Regions from separate parts of the Mesorhizobium sp. USDA 4132 genome, predicted to be linked through region 1. Evidence: predicted binding sites of a transcription regulator. Region 1 holds the regulator's gene; the other holds the start of a gene.
What was found. Region 1 encodes LexA, which represses DNA repair genes until DNA is damaged. Its sites were predicted from a motif close to TGTTCNNNNTGTGTTCNG; they were not measured.
Positions count from the first base shown of each region.

Region 2: the regulator LexA is predicted to act here: its motif matches at 5,832-5,849, upstream of def (peptide deformylase).

Region 1 covers NZ_JBWCCP010000001.1:1,951,595-1,959,592, reverse strand. The annotation lists gene eno (phosphopyruvate hydratase) at 1-1,142, opposite strand, end outside; gene kdsA (3-deoxy-8-phosphooctulonate synthase) at 1,253-2,101, opposite strand; gene ACZ9IU_RS10215 (VOC family protein) at 2,105-2,974, opposite strand; gene lexA (transcriptional repressor LexA) at 3,175-3,894, shown strand; gene ACZ9IU_RS10205 (ComEC/Rec2 family competence protein) at 3,875-6,382, opposite strand; gene gltA (citrate synthase) at 6,671-7,960, shown strand; gene lpxB (lipid-A-disaccharide synthase) at 7,990-7,998, opposite strand, start outside.
Region 2 covers NZ_JBWCCP010000001.1:520,287-528,284, forward strand. The annotation lists gene ACZ9IU_RS02655 (nucleoside hydrolase) at 92-1,033, shown strand; partial or broken gene ACZ9IU_RS02660 (methyl-accepting chemotaxis protein) at 1,105-3,460, opposite strand; gene ACZ9IU_RS02665 (ribokinase) at 3,644-4,543, opposite strand; gene ACZ9IU_RS02670 (DNA recombination protein RmuC) at 4,594-5,733, opposite strand; gene def (peptide deformylase) at 5,911-6,426, shown strand; gene fmt (methionyl-tRNA formyltransferase) at 6,485-7,420, shown strand; gene truA (tRNA pseudouridine(38-40) synthase TruA) at 7,420-7,998, shown strand, end outside.

The DNA.
Region 1 (7,998 bases):
GTGGCGACGGCGAGATCGGCGATCGTCGAGTCTTCGGTTTCGCCCGAGCGGTGCGACATGACGGCGGTGTAGGCCGCCTTGTGGGCAGTCTCGACGGCATCGAGCGTTTCCGACAGCGAGCCGATCTGATTGACCTTGACCAGGATCGAATTGGCGACGCCCTGCCTGATGCCATCGCGCAGGCGCGACGAGTTGGTGACGAACAGATCGTCGCCGACGAGCTGGCACTTGGCGCCGATCTTGTCGGTCAGGTACTTCCAGCCGGCCCAATCGTCTTCGGCCATGCCGTCTTCGATCGAAATGATTGGGTATTTTGCTGCAAGCTCGGCGAGGTAATCGGCCATGGCTTCCGGCTCGAGCGTGCGGCCCTCGCCTTCCATTTCATATTTGCCGTTCTTGAAGAATTCGGTCGAGGCGCAGTCGAGCGCCAGGCAGACGTCGTCGCCTGGGGTATAGCCGGCCTTCTCGACCGACTTCATGATGAAATCGAGGGCTTCCGGCGCGCTCTTCAGGCCCGGTGCGAAACCACCTTCGTCGCCGACATTGGTGTTGTGACCCTGGGCCGCCAGTTCCTTCCGCAGGACGTGGAAGATCTCCGAGCCCATGCGCACGGCGTCCTTCAGCGTGTCAGCGCCGACCGGCATGATCATGAATTCCTGGAAGTCGATCGGGTTGTCGGCATGAGCGCCGCCGTTGATGATGTTCATCATCGGAACCGGCAGGACATGCGCGTTCGGGCCGCCGACATAACGGTAGAGCGGCAGGCCGGATGTTTCGGCGGCAGCTTTTGCAACGGCGAGCGAGACGCCGAGGATGGCATTGGCGCCGAGGCGGGACTTGTTCGGCGTGCCGTCGAGCGCGATCATCGTCTTGTCGATATGGATCTGGCTCTCGGCATCGAAACCGCCGATCGCATCGAAGATCTCGGTGTTGACGGCTTCGACCGCCTTTTCGACGCCCTTGCCGTGGTAGCGCTTGCCGCCGTCGCGCAGTTCGACGGCTTCATGAGCGCCGGTGGAGGCGCCCGACGGAACGGCCGCACGGCCCATCGAACCGTCTTCCAGATAGACATCCACCTCGACGGTCGGATTGCCGCGGCTGTCGAGAATTTCGCGGGCGATGATATCGGTGATGGCGGTCAAGGGTCTCTCCCTGGGTTTGGACTTGACGTCACGAGGTCACTGAAAATGTCTCATAATCAATGACACGAAAATTACAATCGAAGCAGTTTGCGCGCTTTTTGTGGACGCGCTCAAGCCGCCTTGGCGACGGCGTCGAGGGCAAGCAGCTTTTCGAGGAGCTGCGGCATGTCCTTCAGATGCACCATGTTCGGGCCGTCCGAGGGAGCATTGTCCGGATCCTCGTGAGTTTCGATGAACAGGCCCGCAATGCCGACGGCAACCGCTGCCCGTGCAAGGACCGGCACCATGCTGCGGTCTCCTCCGGTAGAGCCTCCCTGCCCGCCAGGCTGCTGCACAGAATGCGTCGCGTCGAAGATCACCGGAGCCCCCATGGACGCCATGATCGGCAATGAACGCATGTCGGAAACGAGTGTATTGTAGCCGAAGGAGGCGCCGCGTTCGCACAGCAATACGTTGGGATTGCCGCTCGCGGTGATTTTGCCGAGCACGTTCTTCATGTCCCAGGGTGCCAGGAACTGACCCTTCTTGACGTTGACGACGCGGCCGGTCTTGGCAGCGGCGACAAGCAAGTCCGTCTGGCGTGACAGGAAAGCCGGGATCTGCAGGATGTCCACCGTCTTTGCGACGACAGCGCATTGTTCTTCCGTATGAATGTCGGTCAGAACCGGAAAGCCGAACTCCTGCTTCAGGTCAGCGAAGATTTCCATCGACTCTTCGAGCCCGATGCCGCGCTTGCCGGAAATCGACGTGCGGTTGGCCTTGTCGTAGGAGGACTTGTAGACGAGGCCGATGCCGAGCTTGCTGCAGAGTTCCTTCAACGCGCCTGCCATCATGAAGGCGTGGTCGCGGCTTTCCATCTGGCAGGGACCGGCGATCAGCGACAGTTTTGCGTTCTGCGCGAAAACCACCTTGCCGCCTCCTTCGCCGACGGAGACGCTGGAGTTTGCGGTAACTTCCATGATCTATTCCTCGAAGCCGAACAAAACACCCTGGCCGGGCGCCGCCGAGACGAGAACACGGCCCTCCCGGCGGACGAATGCGACGTCATTAGCAGCAAGGGTGATCTCTGTCACGGCAAGATCGGCGGTTTTGAAGATGACCGCCCGGCCGCGCAGTCCTTCGGCGCCCGGGGTCGGCTGAAGCGCAAATTCCGCCTCGAGCTCCCGATCCTGCAGGATCCGGATGCGGGCATTGGCCGCGGCAAGCTGGAGCGGTGCAGCCTCCGGCGCGGCCTTGGTCAGCAGCACCTGTTCGACCAGCGGAGCGAAATCGGCAGGTGTCGGGGCCGACAGGATGATTTCGCTCAGGCCGATAACGGTATTGGCATGCCGCTCCAGCTCGCGGTCGGCAGGCAGCGGGTTGATGCGCTGGCAGGAAAACAGGAAGAACTCGGGCGCGCGGTCATCGCCGGCGAATGCCAGCCGGAAGCTCGCCTGCGTCTCGGAACCGTCGGCCAGGATCATGCCGCGGGAAAATTCCAGCACGTCGCCTGCCGAAACGCCGCGCATCTTGAAACGCGCATGATCGGCCATCGCATCGCGGGTCGCGACAACGAGAGCGGAAAAGCCCTGCCGGTTGGACGTCTTGCGGAAGGCGAGATCGCGGGCGGTGAAAACGTTGCCGCGCTTTGCCGCGACACCCGCATGGCGTCGGTTGGTAAGAGCCAGCGGCTCCAGGTAGGTCCCATCCGAGAAGAATACGCAAGCATTGGCGGTGCCGAAAGGATGAAAAGCATCCGGCGCAACTGTAAAACCGAGCTCCGTGAGCCGGGAACGCGCAGCGGTAAGTCCCGCCACCGGCAGCACGAGATGATCGATCGGTCTTGCGTTCACGCGAGGGCCCCCTGAATTGGAATCGCAAAGCTACTTTGGCAGCGGGCTGGCGCCGCGCAAGTGGTGTGACACCAGATATCTGGCACGCATCTATGAAGAAAAAATCATCATACTTCACAGAAATTTAGGGACTTGCGGAACACATATGGAACATATAGTGTCCGTTCTGGATTTGTTTCCGACTCTGAGGGTGCCAAAAGATGCTCACGCGCAAACAACAGGAATTGCTTCTGTTCATTCACGAACGCATGAAAGAATCCGGTATCCCGCCGTCATTCGACGAAATGAAGGACGCGCTCGACCTTGCGTCCAAGTCCGGAATCCATCGTCTGATCACGGCGCTCGAGGAGCGCGGCTTCATCCGCCGCCTGCCGAACCGGGCCCGCGCGCTGGAAGTCATCAAGCTCCCGGAAGCCTATTCGCCGAGCATTCAGCCGCGGCGCGGTTTTTCGCCCAGCGTCATCGAGGGCAGCCTCGGCAAACCGCAGCCGGCCGCAGCACCTCAGAAACTCGCGGCCAACGATGGCTCGTCGAACGCCACGACCGTTCCCGTCATGGGCCGCATCGCCGCCGGCGTGCCGATCTCGGCGATCCAGAACAACACGCACGACATCTCCGTGCCGGCCGAGATGCTCGGCTCCGGCGAGCATTACGCGCTGGAGGTCAAGGGCGATTCGATGATCGAGGCAGGCATTCTCGATGGCGACACCGTGATCATTCGCAACGGCACGACGGCCAATCCCGGCGACATCATCGTGGCGCTGGTGGACGATGAGGAAGCGACGCTGAAGCGTTTTCGCCGCCGCGGCGCCTCGATCGCGCTCGAAGCCGCCAACCCCGCCTACGAGACCCGCATTTTCGGGCCTGACCGGGTGAAGATCCAGGGCAAGCTCGTCGGCCTCATCCGCCGTTATCACTGATCAGCTGCCGGAGCGGTTCCGGCAACGCGTTGTCGAAACTCTGGCTTCGCCAATCGTAGTGGCGGTGCCTAGTCCAGGGCCGGTCCTCGGCCGCCATTGCGGCACGGACCTGCCAGCGTCGCATGTCGCCCGTGTCGTTCAGCGAAATCTCCAGCGCGCCGGTCTTTCTGAGCGTCGTGCCATTGATCATCAGTCCGCCGGACCGGCATCGGTCGAAGCGTGCCCGCGGGGCGATGACAAGATCGGCGGCGTCGCAGGCAGCGCCAGCATAACGGCCGTCTTCTACGGCCACGATGATGGCATTGCCCGTGCTTGCGGCGCACCAGGCCTTAGGCTCGCAGGTGAAGCGGTCGGAAGTCACCTGGCTTATTCGCAACCTCACTGTTTCGAGTTCCGCCGAGGTCAACTCGCGGCGCTTATCGTTTTTTGCGCCTGCTGGTTTGCGGTCGGGCGGCTTGTCCCTGGCCGGCGACATGTCCGGTTTGGTCGGGTCGCCGAGCAGAAGCGCCCTCTTCCACTGGTCGTAGATGAAATCAGGCGGGCGGGTGCGGTTGGTGGAAACCCGTTCCCCGTTTACGAGCGCCACCATTGTCCCGTCTTCCGAGACCAATATATCCGCCAGAGGCGTCGATCGCTCATGCCAGGAAAGCAGCAGAGCGGTCACCATCAGCGGCGGACCGATCAGCCTTAGCTTCGTCCTGAGCAGGGTCAGCAGCAGGAAGCCTGCCGTTGAGACCGTCAGGAACCATGGATGCTGGCGGCCTATCCCGACATCGCCACCCCAGGCAGCCACGTGCCCGGCAATGGCGATCACCGCTTCCAGGCCAAGGCCCATGAGCTTCATGAAGGGAGCGTCGAGGCCGAAGGGCATCAGCAGCATGCCGACCAGACCGGCCGGCATCACCACGAAGGAGATGATCGGCATGGCTGCGAGGTTTGCGGCGAGGCCATAGGTGGCGATGCGATGAAAATGCTCGACCGAAAACATCGCGGTCGAAACGCCGCCGATCAGCGAGGTGACGAAGACGCCGGCTGCGAAATTCCACGATGCCAGGATCGGCATCACCATGCGGTGACGGAACGGCAGAGGCTGAGGATCGCGGCCCTCGGCCCTCTGTTTCCAGAGCGCGTAACCGGCGACCAGGGCAACGGTGGCGGCAAACGACATCTGGAAGCTCGGCCCGAGCATTTCCGAGGGCGACATGGCGATGATGACGAGCGCGGACAGCGCCACATTGTGCAGGCTGATCGACGGTCGGTCGAAGAGGACGGCAACCAGCATGATTGCCATCATGATGTAGGCCCGCTCGGCCGAAACGCCGAAACCGGAGATCAGGTAATAGGCGGTGACCATTATCAGAGCGCCGAGTGCGGCGATCTTCTTCACCGGATAGGCGTGGCCGAAGCCCATAAAGACCGCGAGCACGGTCCGCACGCCGACGAAGAAGATACCGGCGGCGAGCGCCATGTTCAGTCCGGAAATGGCGACGATATGGGCTAATCCCGAAAGCCGTAAAGCTTCGGTCGTTCCCTTGGAGATCGCCCGGCGTTCGTCCGTCACGATTGCCGCGGCAAAGGCGCCGGAATCTCCCGGCACGGTCTCGCGGATACGGGTGGCGATTGCGCTGCGGAGATCGAAAAGCCGGCTTTCGATGTCGGCAATCCAGCTCCGGGTCGACGGACCGGCAGCCTGTTTTTTCGGCGCTCCATAGAAAAATCCGACCGCGCCGATGCCGTCGAAATAGGAGGAGAAGGCAAAGTCGTTGAGGCCAGGCAGTGCAGGTCCGGAGGGTGGTGAAAGGCGCGCGCGGCCGCTGATCGTCTCGCCGATCTGGGCGGGCTCATGTCGAGACCTTGCAAGCAGCGATACACGCTCCGGCGGGCGCCTGACTTCCGGATTGGATGTCCGGTCGATAAGGACGACATAGCGCCAACGGCCCTGGGCATCGATCTCCCTGCGCTCGACCACGCCGGCAAGTTCGGTTGTCACCGGCGTATCGAGAACGACGGTGGACCGCCGCCACGTCTCGAACTGTGCCAGCATCATGCCGCCCAGAAAGAGCGCGACACCGAGCGGCAAGAGATGGATCGTGCCGGAGCGGTGGCGCGAGACGATGACGAAGATCGTACATACGCAAAAAACGAGGAAAAACGGCCAGAACGCAGGGTTATGGGGCAGTGCGAACCAGCAGACGGCCCCTGCCCCGACGACGACCGGCAGGAAAAGGAAGCCATGGCCATAGACCGTCTCCTCTTCCAGCATGACCGGGAGACGGCGTAGCAACCGATCGAGGCGCCGGCTCGCGGAGCGGCGAAAGCCCTCGTCCAGCGTATGGACCGGCGGGCGGCGCTCGATCGCGGGGAAAAGCTCGGCCAGATTTCGGAGCTTGCCCGAGTCGGGAGCGCTTGTGTTTATGCGGGGGTCCGGCGGCCGGGATATCAGTTTCCCTGCCTTGGCATGCGTCGGAAATGCATTTTCCTCCGGCATGAAACGCTCTGTCCGCCCCACCGCCAGACATGCGGCAATACAACCTGCGCGCTTATTCTTCGGTCGTCAACTGGCGGTTAAATATCGGGAATTCCGAGCCGCCGAAAGGGCATGCAACAGGAAGTTGGACATCCAAGCAAAAGCTGTTGCTCAATAATTTTTCGCGCTGCACAAAATGCCGTCACGACAGCTTGGCATCAGCTTTAGGATCATATAGCTAAACTGGTGGACGCTTAATTCTTGTGGCGCTTTTAGGGCGCCATGCCGCCAAAAGGTTGGAGGATCAGCATGACGGAAACAAGCGCAAATCTGGTAATCGGTGACAGACAAGTCGATCTGCCGGTCAAGTCGGGGACCATAGGTCCCGATGTGGTCGATATCGGCGCTCTCTACAAGCACACCGGCACCTTCACCTACGACCCCGGCTTCACCTCGACGGCGTCTTGCGAATCCAAGATCACCTATATCGATGGCGACGCCGGCATCCTGCTGCATCGCGGTTATCCGATCGAACAGCTCGCCGAGCACGGCGACTTCCTGGAAACCTGCTACCTGCTGCTTTACGGGGAACTGCCGACCGCTGCCCAGAAGAAGGACTTCGACTATCGCGTGACCCACCACACGATGGTCCATGAACAGATGAGCCGCTTCTTCACCGGCTTCCGCCGCGACGCCCATCCGATGGCCGTCATGTGCGGCTGTGTCGGGGCGCTGTCTGCCTTCTATCACGACTCCACCGACATCACCGATCCGCATCAGCGCATGGTCGCTTCGCTGCGCATGATCGCCAAGATGCCGACGCTTGCCGCGATGGCCTACAAGTACCATATCGGCCAGCCCTTTGTTTATCCGCAGAACAACCTGGACTATGCGTCGAACTTCCTGCGCATGTGCTTTGCGGTTCCGTGCGAGGAGTATGTGGTCAATCCGGTGCTGTCGCGCGCCATGGACCGCATCTTCATCCTGCATGCTGACCACGAGCAGAACGCTTCGACCTCGACGGTCCGCCTCGCCGGTTCCTCGGGCGCCAACCCGTTCGCCTGCATCGCGGCCGGCATTGCCTGCCTCTGGGGCCCGGCCCACGGCGGCGCCAACGAAGCTGCGCTCAACATGCTGACGGAAATCGGCACGGTCGACAAGATCCCGGAATATATCGCCCGCGCCAAGGACAAGAACGATCCGTTCCGCCTGATGGGCTTCGGTCACCGCGTCTACAAGAACTACGATCCGCGCGCCAAGATCATGCAGAAGACCACGCATGAAGTGCTCGGCGAACTTGGCCACAAGGATGATCCGCTCCTGCAGGTCGCGATGGAACTGGAACGCATCGCGCTCACCGACGAGTACTTCATCGAGAAGAAGCTCTACCCGAATATCGACTTCTATTCGGGCATCACGCTGAAGGCGATGGGCTTCCCCACCACCATGTTCACCGTGCTCTTCGCTCTCGCCCGCACCGTCGGCTGGATCGCCCAGTGGGCCGAAATGATCGAAGATCCGCAGCAGCGCATCGGCCGCCCGCGTCAGCTCTATACCGGCGAAGCGCAGCGCGACTACATCCCGGTTTCCAAGCGTTAATCGGCAATCACAACCAAATAAAAACCCGGTCAGAAATG
Region 2 (7,998 bases), 1.4 Mb from region 1:
CTGGTTCATAGTCAGGGCTACCCCATGCCGGTCATGCGGCACTTGACAGAATGTCAGCTTGTGGACCACTACCCGGAAAAAAGGAGCATCCATGCAGCGCAGGAAGATCATCATCGATACCGACCCGGGTCAGGACGATGCCGCGGCGATCATGCTTGCCTTTGCGAGTTCGGACGAGATCGAGGTGCTTGGTCTCTGCGCGGTCGCCGGAAACGTGCCGCTTTCCTACACCAGTCGCAACCTCCGGATCGTCTGCGAACTCTGCGGCAGGCCGGATGCGCCGGTGTATGAAGGCGCGCTGAAGCCAACCAAACGCCCACAGGTGACCGCCGAGCACGTGCACGGCAGGACCGGCCTTGACGGTATCGAACTGCCCGAACCGACAATGCCGGTGAAAGCTGCGCATGCGGTCGACTTCATCATCGAGACCCTGCGCGCCGAGCCGGCCGGAACGGTAACGCTCTGCACGCTCGGGCCGCTCACCAATATCGCGCTTGCTCTTGAGAAAGCGCCGGACATCGCGGGGCGCGCGAAGGAGCTGGTGATGATGGGTGGCGGCTTTTTCGAGGGCGGCAACATCACGCCGGCTGCCGAATTCAACATCTATGTCGACCCCGAAGCGGCTAAGACCGTATTCGCCTCGGGCATGCCGATCGTCATGCTGCCGCTCGACGTCACCCACCAATTGCTGACGACCAAAACTCGTGTCGAGAAGATCGCCGCGCTCGGCACCCGTCCGGCGGAGGTCCTGGTCGCGTGGCTTGCCTTTTTCGAGCGATTCGACATTGAAAAATACGGCTCCGATGGCGGCCCGCTGCATGATCCGACGGTCATCGCCTACCTCATCAAGCCCGAACTCTTTTCGGGCCGCGACTGCAATGTCGAGATCGAAACGCAATCGGAACTGACGGTCGGCATGACCGTAGTGGACTGGTGGCACGTCTCCGGCCGCAAGCCGAACGCCAAGGTCATGCGCCATGTCGATGCCGATGGCTTTTTCGAATTGCTGACGGAACGGGTTGCTCGGCTCTAAGGCGGAATAAGCGGGCAAAGAAAAAGCCGCCGTTTGAAGGGCGGCTTTTATACGTTCAGCTTTAGGTGCGATCAGAATTCCTGCCAATCGTCGGATGCGACGGCCGCCGATCCGTGTGAGATCGCAGCCCTTGGCGCCGGCTTGGCACGTGGTGCCGGTGCGGGCTGGCTCGGCCGCGTTGCCCGCATGGTTTGGGCGACCTGACGCAGCGCCTGTGGTGCGCTTTGGACGTGGCCTGTCGCGTGTGCCGAAACACGGAACCGCGCGACCAGCGACTTCAGGGTTTCCGCTTCCGTACTCAGCACCGTGCTCGCGGCGGTCGTCTCCTCCACCATCGCAGCATTCTGCTGGGTCACCTGGTCCATCTGGTTGACCGCCGAGTTGACCTCCTTGAGGCCGACGGCCTGTTCGCTCGCGGAAGCCGAGATCTGGCGGATCAATCCGTTGATCTGCATCACCTGCACTGCAATTTTCTGCAGCGTATCGCCAGCCTTGCCGACCAGTTCCACGCCGTCGCTGACCTGGCTGGTCGAGGCGTTGATGAGCGCCTTGATTTCTTTGGCGGCGTTTGCGGAACGCTGGGCGAGTTCGCGGACTTCCTGTGCGACGACAGCAAAACCCTTGCCGGCCTCGCCGGCGCGGGCAGCTTCCACGCCGGCATTGAGGGCGAGCAGGTTGGTTTGGAAGGCGATCTCGTCGATCACGCCGATGATGCGGGAGATTTCCTGCGAGGATCGGGCGATGCCCTGCATCGAGGCGACGGCCTTCTGCACCACTTCGCCCGACTTTTCCGCATCGTCACAGGCGAGGTTGACCGTACCGGCGGCCGAGCTGGCGTTCTCGGCGCTCGAGTTTACCTGCGCGGTGAGCTCATTGAGTGCGGCTGCGGTTTCCTCGAGGCTGGCAGCCTGCTGCTCGGTCCGGCGCGACAGGTCCTGAGCGCTGGTTGTGATCTCGCGGCTGCCATTGCCGATATTGTAGACGGTCGAACTCACCGTCGCGATCGTCTCCTCGAGACTTTCCAGCGCCTTGTTGAAGTCGACCTTCAGCTTGGCATAGTCGCCCGGGAAGTCGTCCTGGATGCGATAGCCGAGATTGCCGTTGGAGAGCTCCGCCAGACCATTGGCAAGCGAGGTGACGACGCGCTGCTGCTGCTGGGCGTTCGCTTCGCGCTCGCCTTCGGAACGGCGGCGCTCGCTTTCCGCCGCATGGCGCTGCGCTTCCGCCTCCGTTTCGAGCCGCCGGCCGTCCGCCAGCGTGTGGCGGAAGCCTTCGAGCGCTCCGGCAAGCGAGCCGATTTCGTCGGTGCGGTCCTGGCCCTCCACCGGCTGTTCGAAACGGCCCTTGCTTAAGGTATCGACGCTGCCGAGCAGCGCCCCCAGAGGCCGGCGCACGAAGACGGTGCTGCCGAAATAGAGGGTCGCGATGCAGGCCCCCATGATGACGATCCCGCCGAGCACCATCATCAGTGTCTGGTCCTGAACCGGCGCGGCAATCACGCTCTGCGGCACGTCCAGGACAATCGCCCAGGTGGCGTTGAGGTCCGGGACCGTGAACGGATAGACGACGCGTTCAAAGGGTTCCGCCGCATCGGCGGTCAGGTTGTCGAGCTGGACCGGCTGGTTCGACTTCAACGCGGCCAGCAGCTCGCTCGTTTTTTTCGCCTTCGACCGGCTTCATCAGCTTGTCGGGATTGACAGGCACGATCCATTTGCCGCCTTGCGACACCAGCAGAACCCGGCCGGAGCCGAACGGCCGCATCGCCTGGAGCTTTTTTGTCAGGGTTGCCATCGAGACGTCGAGGCCGGCAACACCGAGGAGCTTGGAGCCGGACATGACGGGGTAGGCGACAGAGCTCATGGCGACAGCATCGCCCGTCGTGCTTTCGATATAGGGCTGGGTGAGCGAGCCCTTCTTCGAGGTAGCCGCGAGCGAATACCATTCCGCCTGGGTGTCGATGTCGAAGACGCTATAGGCGATATCGCCGGTGCGGCTCTTGGTCCAGTAAGGGGCAAGCTCCCCCTTCTTGTTGGCGCCCATCTCCTTGTTGCCGACGAGCTCCGCGTTCTTCCCGTCGAATACGCCCGGAACTTCGGCGAACCAGCTGCCATAGGCAAAAGCATTCTGCTCCAGATTGGCCTTGAGAGCGTCGGTGACGCCCTTGCGGTCGAGATAACCCGCAGCATGGCCGCGGCCGATCACGCCCGCCATCGAACGTGCCGCGCCGGCAAGCTGGCCCATGTCGACGGCGACTTCGTTGGCGATGGAACGCGCCTCGGCCTGCGCCTGCGCCATGGTCAGCGTCGACACGCGGTTGCGGGTTTGGGAGATCAGGAAGAAGTTGGAGAGAACCAGAACGCCGGCGATCACCAGGCTCGTTACCAGTATGAGCTTCGTGGAGAGCGACTTGACCTTGAGCGAAAACATCGATTGCCTCGGAGTGCGGACAGGGTGAGGCTCCTTCATGGAGCGGCCGCGAGGCGGATCGAATCTCGTCCCCGCAGAGATATGACCGCGACCCTAAAAGCGATATGTTAACGTTGACTAAAATTGCAAATGCTTGCTCTGCCGCAACGGCGAAAGTAGGGGGAAATACTCGATCGGAGCAGCTCAGACCCTGGCGTCGACCGCTTCGGCGGGCGGGATCGATGGCTGGGCGCCGCGGCTGAGGCAGGCGAGCGAACCGGCCACCGCGGCGCGGCGGAGCGCTTTCGCAAAATCGAGCCCCTGCTCGAGGCTGGCGGCCAGGTAACCGCAAAACGTGTCGCCGGCGCCGACCGTATCGACCGGTTCGATCTTCAATCCCTCGGCGGCGATGATCTCCCCGTCGCGGATCGCGACCACGCCGTCGCCGCCGAGCGTGACGACGTATGTCTGGCCGGTTTCGGAATGGAGTTTTTTCAACATCTCCTGGCGCGCCGCAGCGTTGGGGATCGGGCTTCCGGCCAGCAGTTCGAATTCCGTTTCATTGGCGACGACGATATCTGCAAGCCGGGCCAGCCGGGCCGCATCGCCGGTCAGCGGCGCAGTGTTGATCACCGTCTGAATGCCTTTGGCACGCGCTGCGTTGAGCGCCGTCTCTACCGTCCCGGTCGGAATTTCGAGCTGCAGCATCAGGATGTCCCCTGTCTTCATGGCTTCGACCGCCGCCTCGGCCTGCGCCGCGCTCACGGTACCGTTGGCGCCGGCCACCACCGCGATCATGTTTTCGCCCGTGCCCCCCACTAGGATCAGTGCCGTGCCGGTTGGATCGGTTACGCGCGCGACCGCTGAGAGGTCTACCTTGGCGTCATCGAGAAGTGCCAGCGCCGGCGCAGCAAAACCATCTTCCCCAACGGCTCCCACCATATGCACGGAGCTTCCGGCACGGCGCGCTGCGAGCGCCTGGTTGGCGCCCTTACCACCGGCGGCCGTCGCAAAATTCGATCCCGCAACCGTCTCGCCCGGCTGGGGCAGACGTTCGGTCGTGGCGATGAGGTCCATGTTGATGGAGCCGAGGACGGTGATCATGGGCAGGCCTGCTTGCGTAAATTAAAGTCGCGCGACACTGCCCGAGAGGATCACTCCTCGTCAACCACCCGCAGCTTGAGCAGGCCGGTACGGCTTTCGACCGCCTTGGCTTGGGGCCGATCGCGGGCCACCTCGGCTTCGTGAGGCGCCTCCAGCTCGAGAGCCTCTATCTTGGCGCCGCGGCGGTTGAGCTTGTCGGTGGAGGTGAGGATCTGTTCGACATCCTTCTGCGCGGAAAAGAAATGCGCTTGAAGTTTGCGGGTGCGGTCGTCGAGACGGGTAAGATCCTCGATCAGTAGCGCCACTTCGCCCTGGATGAGATGTGCCTGCTCGCGCATCCGCTGATCCTTCAGCACGGCCTGGATGACCTGGATGGACAGCATCAGCAGCGAAGGCGAGACAATGACGATCCGGGAACGCTGCGCCTTCTGCACGGCGCTTTCGAAATGTTCGTGGATCTCCGCGAAGATGGATTCCGACGGCACGAAGAGGAAAGCCATTTCCTGCGTCTCGCCCGGGATCAGGTACTTTTCCGAGACATCGCGGATGTGAACCTCAAGGTCCCGCTTGAAGGCCTGGGCGGCGGCCCTTCTGGCTTCGGGTGCCGCGGCCTCGCGAAATGCATTCCAGGCTTCGAGTGGAAATTTGGCATCGATCACCAAAGGCGGAGCGCCGTTCGGCATCCTGATCGTGCAGTCCGGCCTGGTGCCGTTCGAAAGCGTGGTCTGGAAACCATAGGCGCCCATCGGCAATCCGTCGGCAACGATCGCTTCCATTCGGCCCTGGCCGAAGGCGCCGCGTGTCTGCTTGTTCGACAGGATCGCCTGCAGGCCGACGACGTCCTTTGCCAGCGTCTGGATATTGTTCTGGGCGGCGTCGATCACCGCCAGCCGTTCCTGCAGCCGCTGCAGGTTCTCGTGCGTCGACTTGGTCTGCTCGGTGATGCTAGCGCCGATCCGGTGCGTCATGCCATCGAGCCGCTGGCTGACCGACTGGTTCAGTTCCGATTGCCGCGTCGAAAGCGTCTCCGCCATTGCCGACAACCGCCCCTGCATCTCGCTTTGCGCTCTCAGAAGTTCCGAAAGCCGGGCCTCGCCTTCCATCACCCGCAACGCCGCATCTTCCTGCCGCCGAAGCGATGCGCGCCGGACCAGGAACAGCCATAACAGCAGCAATGCCGCTCCACACATCACCGCCACGACGGCAGCGCGTGGATCGTCGAAGAAACGAGAAAGGCCAGCAATAAGATTATTCATGGCGGGAAACTAACAGAATTTTGCCGCTTGAAAAGATCAAAACGTGAACATTTCGCTTCCTCCTGCCGTAATTTCTATTCCTTCGGAAAAAAAGATGGGTTATGGGAAGCCATGACGATCAAGCCTCTGATTATTCTGCCTGACCCGATCCTGCGTCAGGTTTCCAAGCCGATAGAGCGTGTTGACGCCGAGCTTCTGAGGCTCGCCGACGACATGCTGGAGACCATGTATGACGCGCCGGGCATTGGCCTTGCGGCGATCCAGATCGGCGTGCCGCGCCGCCTGCTGGTCGTCGACATTGCGCGTGAGGGCGAGGAAAAGCAGCCGCAGGTCTTCATCAATCCGGAGATCGTCACATCCTCAGACGAGAGCTCCGTGTATGAAGAGGGCTGCCTTTCCATTCCGGAATATTATGCCGAGGTGGAACGGCCGGCGACCGTCAGCGTCAAGCATCTTGGCCGCGACGGCAGGGAATATGTGGTAGAGGCCGATGGCCTGCTCGCCACCTGCCTGCAGCATGAGATCGATCACCTGAATGGCGTGCTTTTCATCGACCATATTTCCCGCCTGAAGCGCGAGATGGTGATCAAGAAATTCACCAAGGCTGCCAAGTCCAAGGCGGTCTGAACCGTCGCTCGGGCGATCCGAGTTAAGAAGGCGCGGTCTCTTGAGACGCGGAACGACCATGTCTCTTCGCATCATCTTCATGGGAACGCCGGAATTTTCCGTGCCGACGCTGCAGAGCCTGAAACATGCGGGCCATGAGATCGTCGCCGTTTATACCCAGCCGCCGCGCCCGGGCGGCCGCCGCGGGCTCGATCTGGTGAAGTCGCCGGTCCATCAGGCCGCCGAACTGCTGGGCATTCCCGTTTTCACGCCGGCCAATTTCAAGGATCCCGATGAGCGCGAGAAATTCCGCGCACTCAAGGCGGATGTTGCCGTCGTCGTCGCCTACGGCCTTCTTCTGCCGGAAGCGATCCTGACGGGCACACAGCTCGGTTGTTACAACGGCCACGCTTCGCTCCTGCCGCGCTGGCGCGGTGCCGCGCCGATCCAGCGGGCGATCATGGCGGGTGACAAGAAAACCGGCATGATGGTCATGCAGATGGAAAAGGGCCTCGATACCGGCCCCGTCGCGCTGACGAGGGAAGTCGAAATCGGCGAGAACATGACGGCGGGCGAGCTGCACGACAAGCTGATGCTGGTCGGAGCCCGTGCGATGGTCGAGGCGATGGGGAAACTCGAAGCCGACGACCTGCCGCTGACGCCGCAATCGTCGGAAGGCGCGCTTTATGCCGCCAAGATCGACAAGGGCGAGACGCACATCGATTTTTTGAAGACCGCACGTGATGTGCATAACCACATCCGCGGTCTGTCGCCGTTTCCGGGCGCATGGTTCGAGGCGGAGATCAACGGCAAGCCGGAGCGCGTAAAGGTTCTCCTCTCGGAAGTCGGCGAGGGGCAGGGTGAGCCCGGAACGGTTCTGGACGAAGCGCTGACCGTAGCCTGCTGTGAAGGTGCGGTGAAGCTCCGCAAATTGCAGAAGGCCGGCGGCAAGCCGCTGGCCGCGGCGGATTTCCTGCGCGGGACGCCGCTTGGGCCGGGCACGAGGCTCTCCTGATGCCCCGATTCCGCATGGCCGTCGAATATGACGGCACGCCCTATGTCGGCTGGCAGAAGCAGAAGAACGGCCACTCGGTACAGTCGGCGCTTGAAAATGCCATCCTGTCTCTGACCAAGGAGACCGTGGTGGTCAAGGGCGCCGGCCGCACCGATTCCGGCGTGCATGCGCGCGGACAGGTGGTGCATGTCGATCTCACGCGGTCGTGGCAGCCACACCGGCTGCGCGACGCGCTGAATGCCTATCTCGGCATGGCCAGGGAGAAAGTCGCCATCGTTAGCGTGCAGGTTGTCGATGATACGTTCGACGCTCGCTTTTCGGCCGTCCGGCGATATTACCTCTACCGTATCATTTCACGGGCCGGACCGCTGGCGCTGGATGCCAAGCGTGCCTGGTGGGTCACCAAGGATCTGGATCATGAAGTCATGCATGCCGCCGCCCAGACGCTGGTCGGAAAGCACGATTTCACGACCTTTCGTTCGGTTCATTGTCAGGCGAAAAATCCCGTCCGCACGCTGGACATACTGGATGTCACGCGCAGCGGCGACCTGATCGAAATCCGCGCGACGGCACAGAGT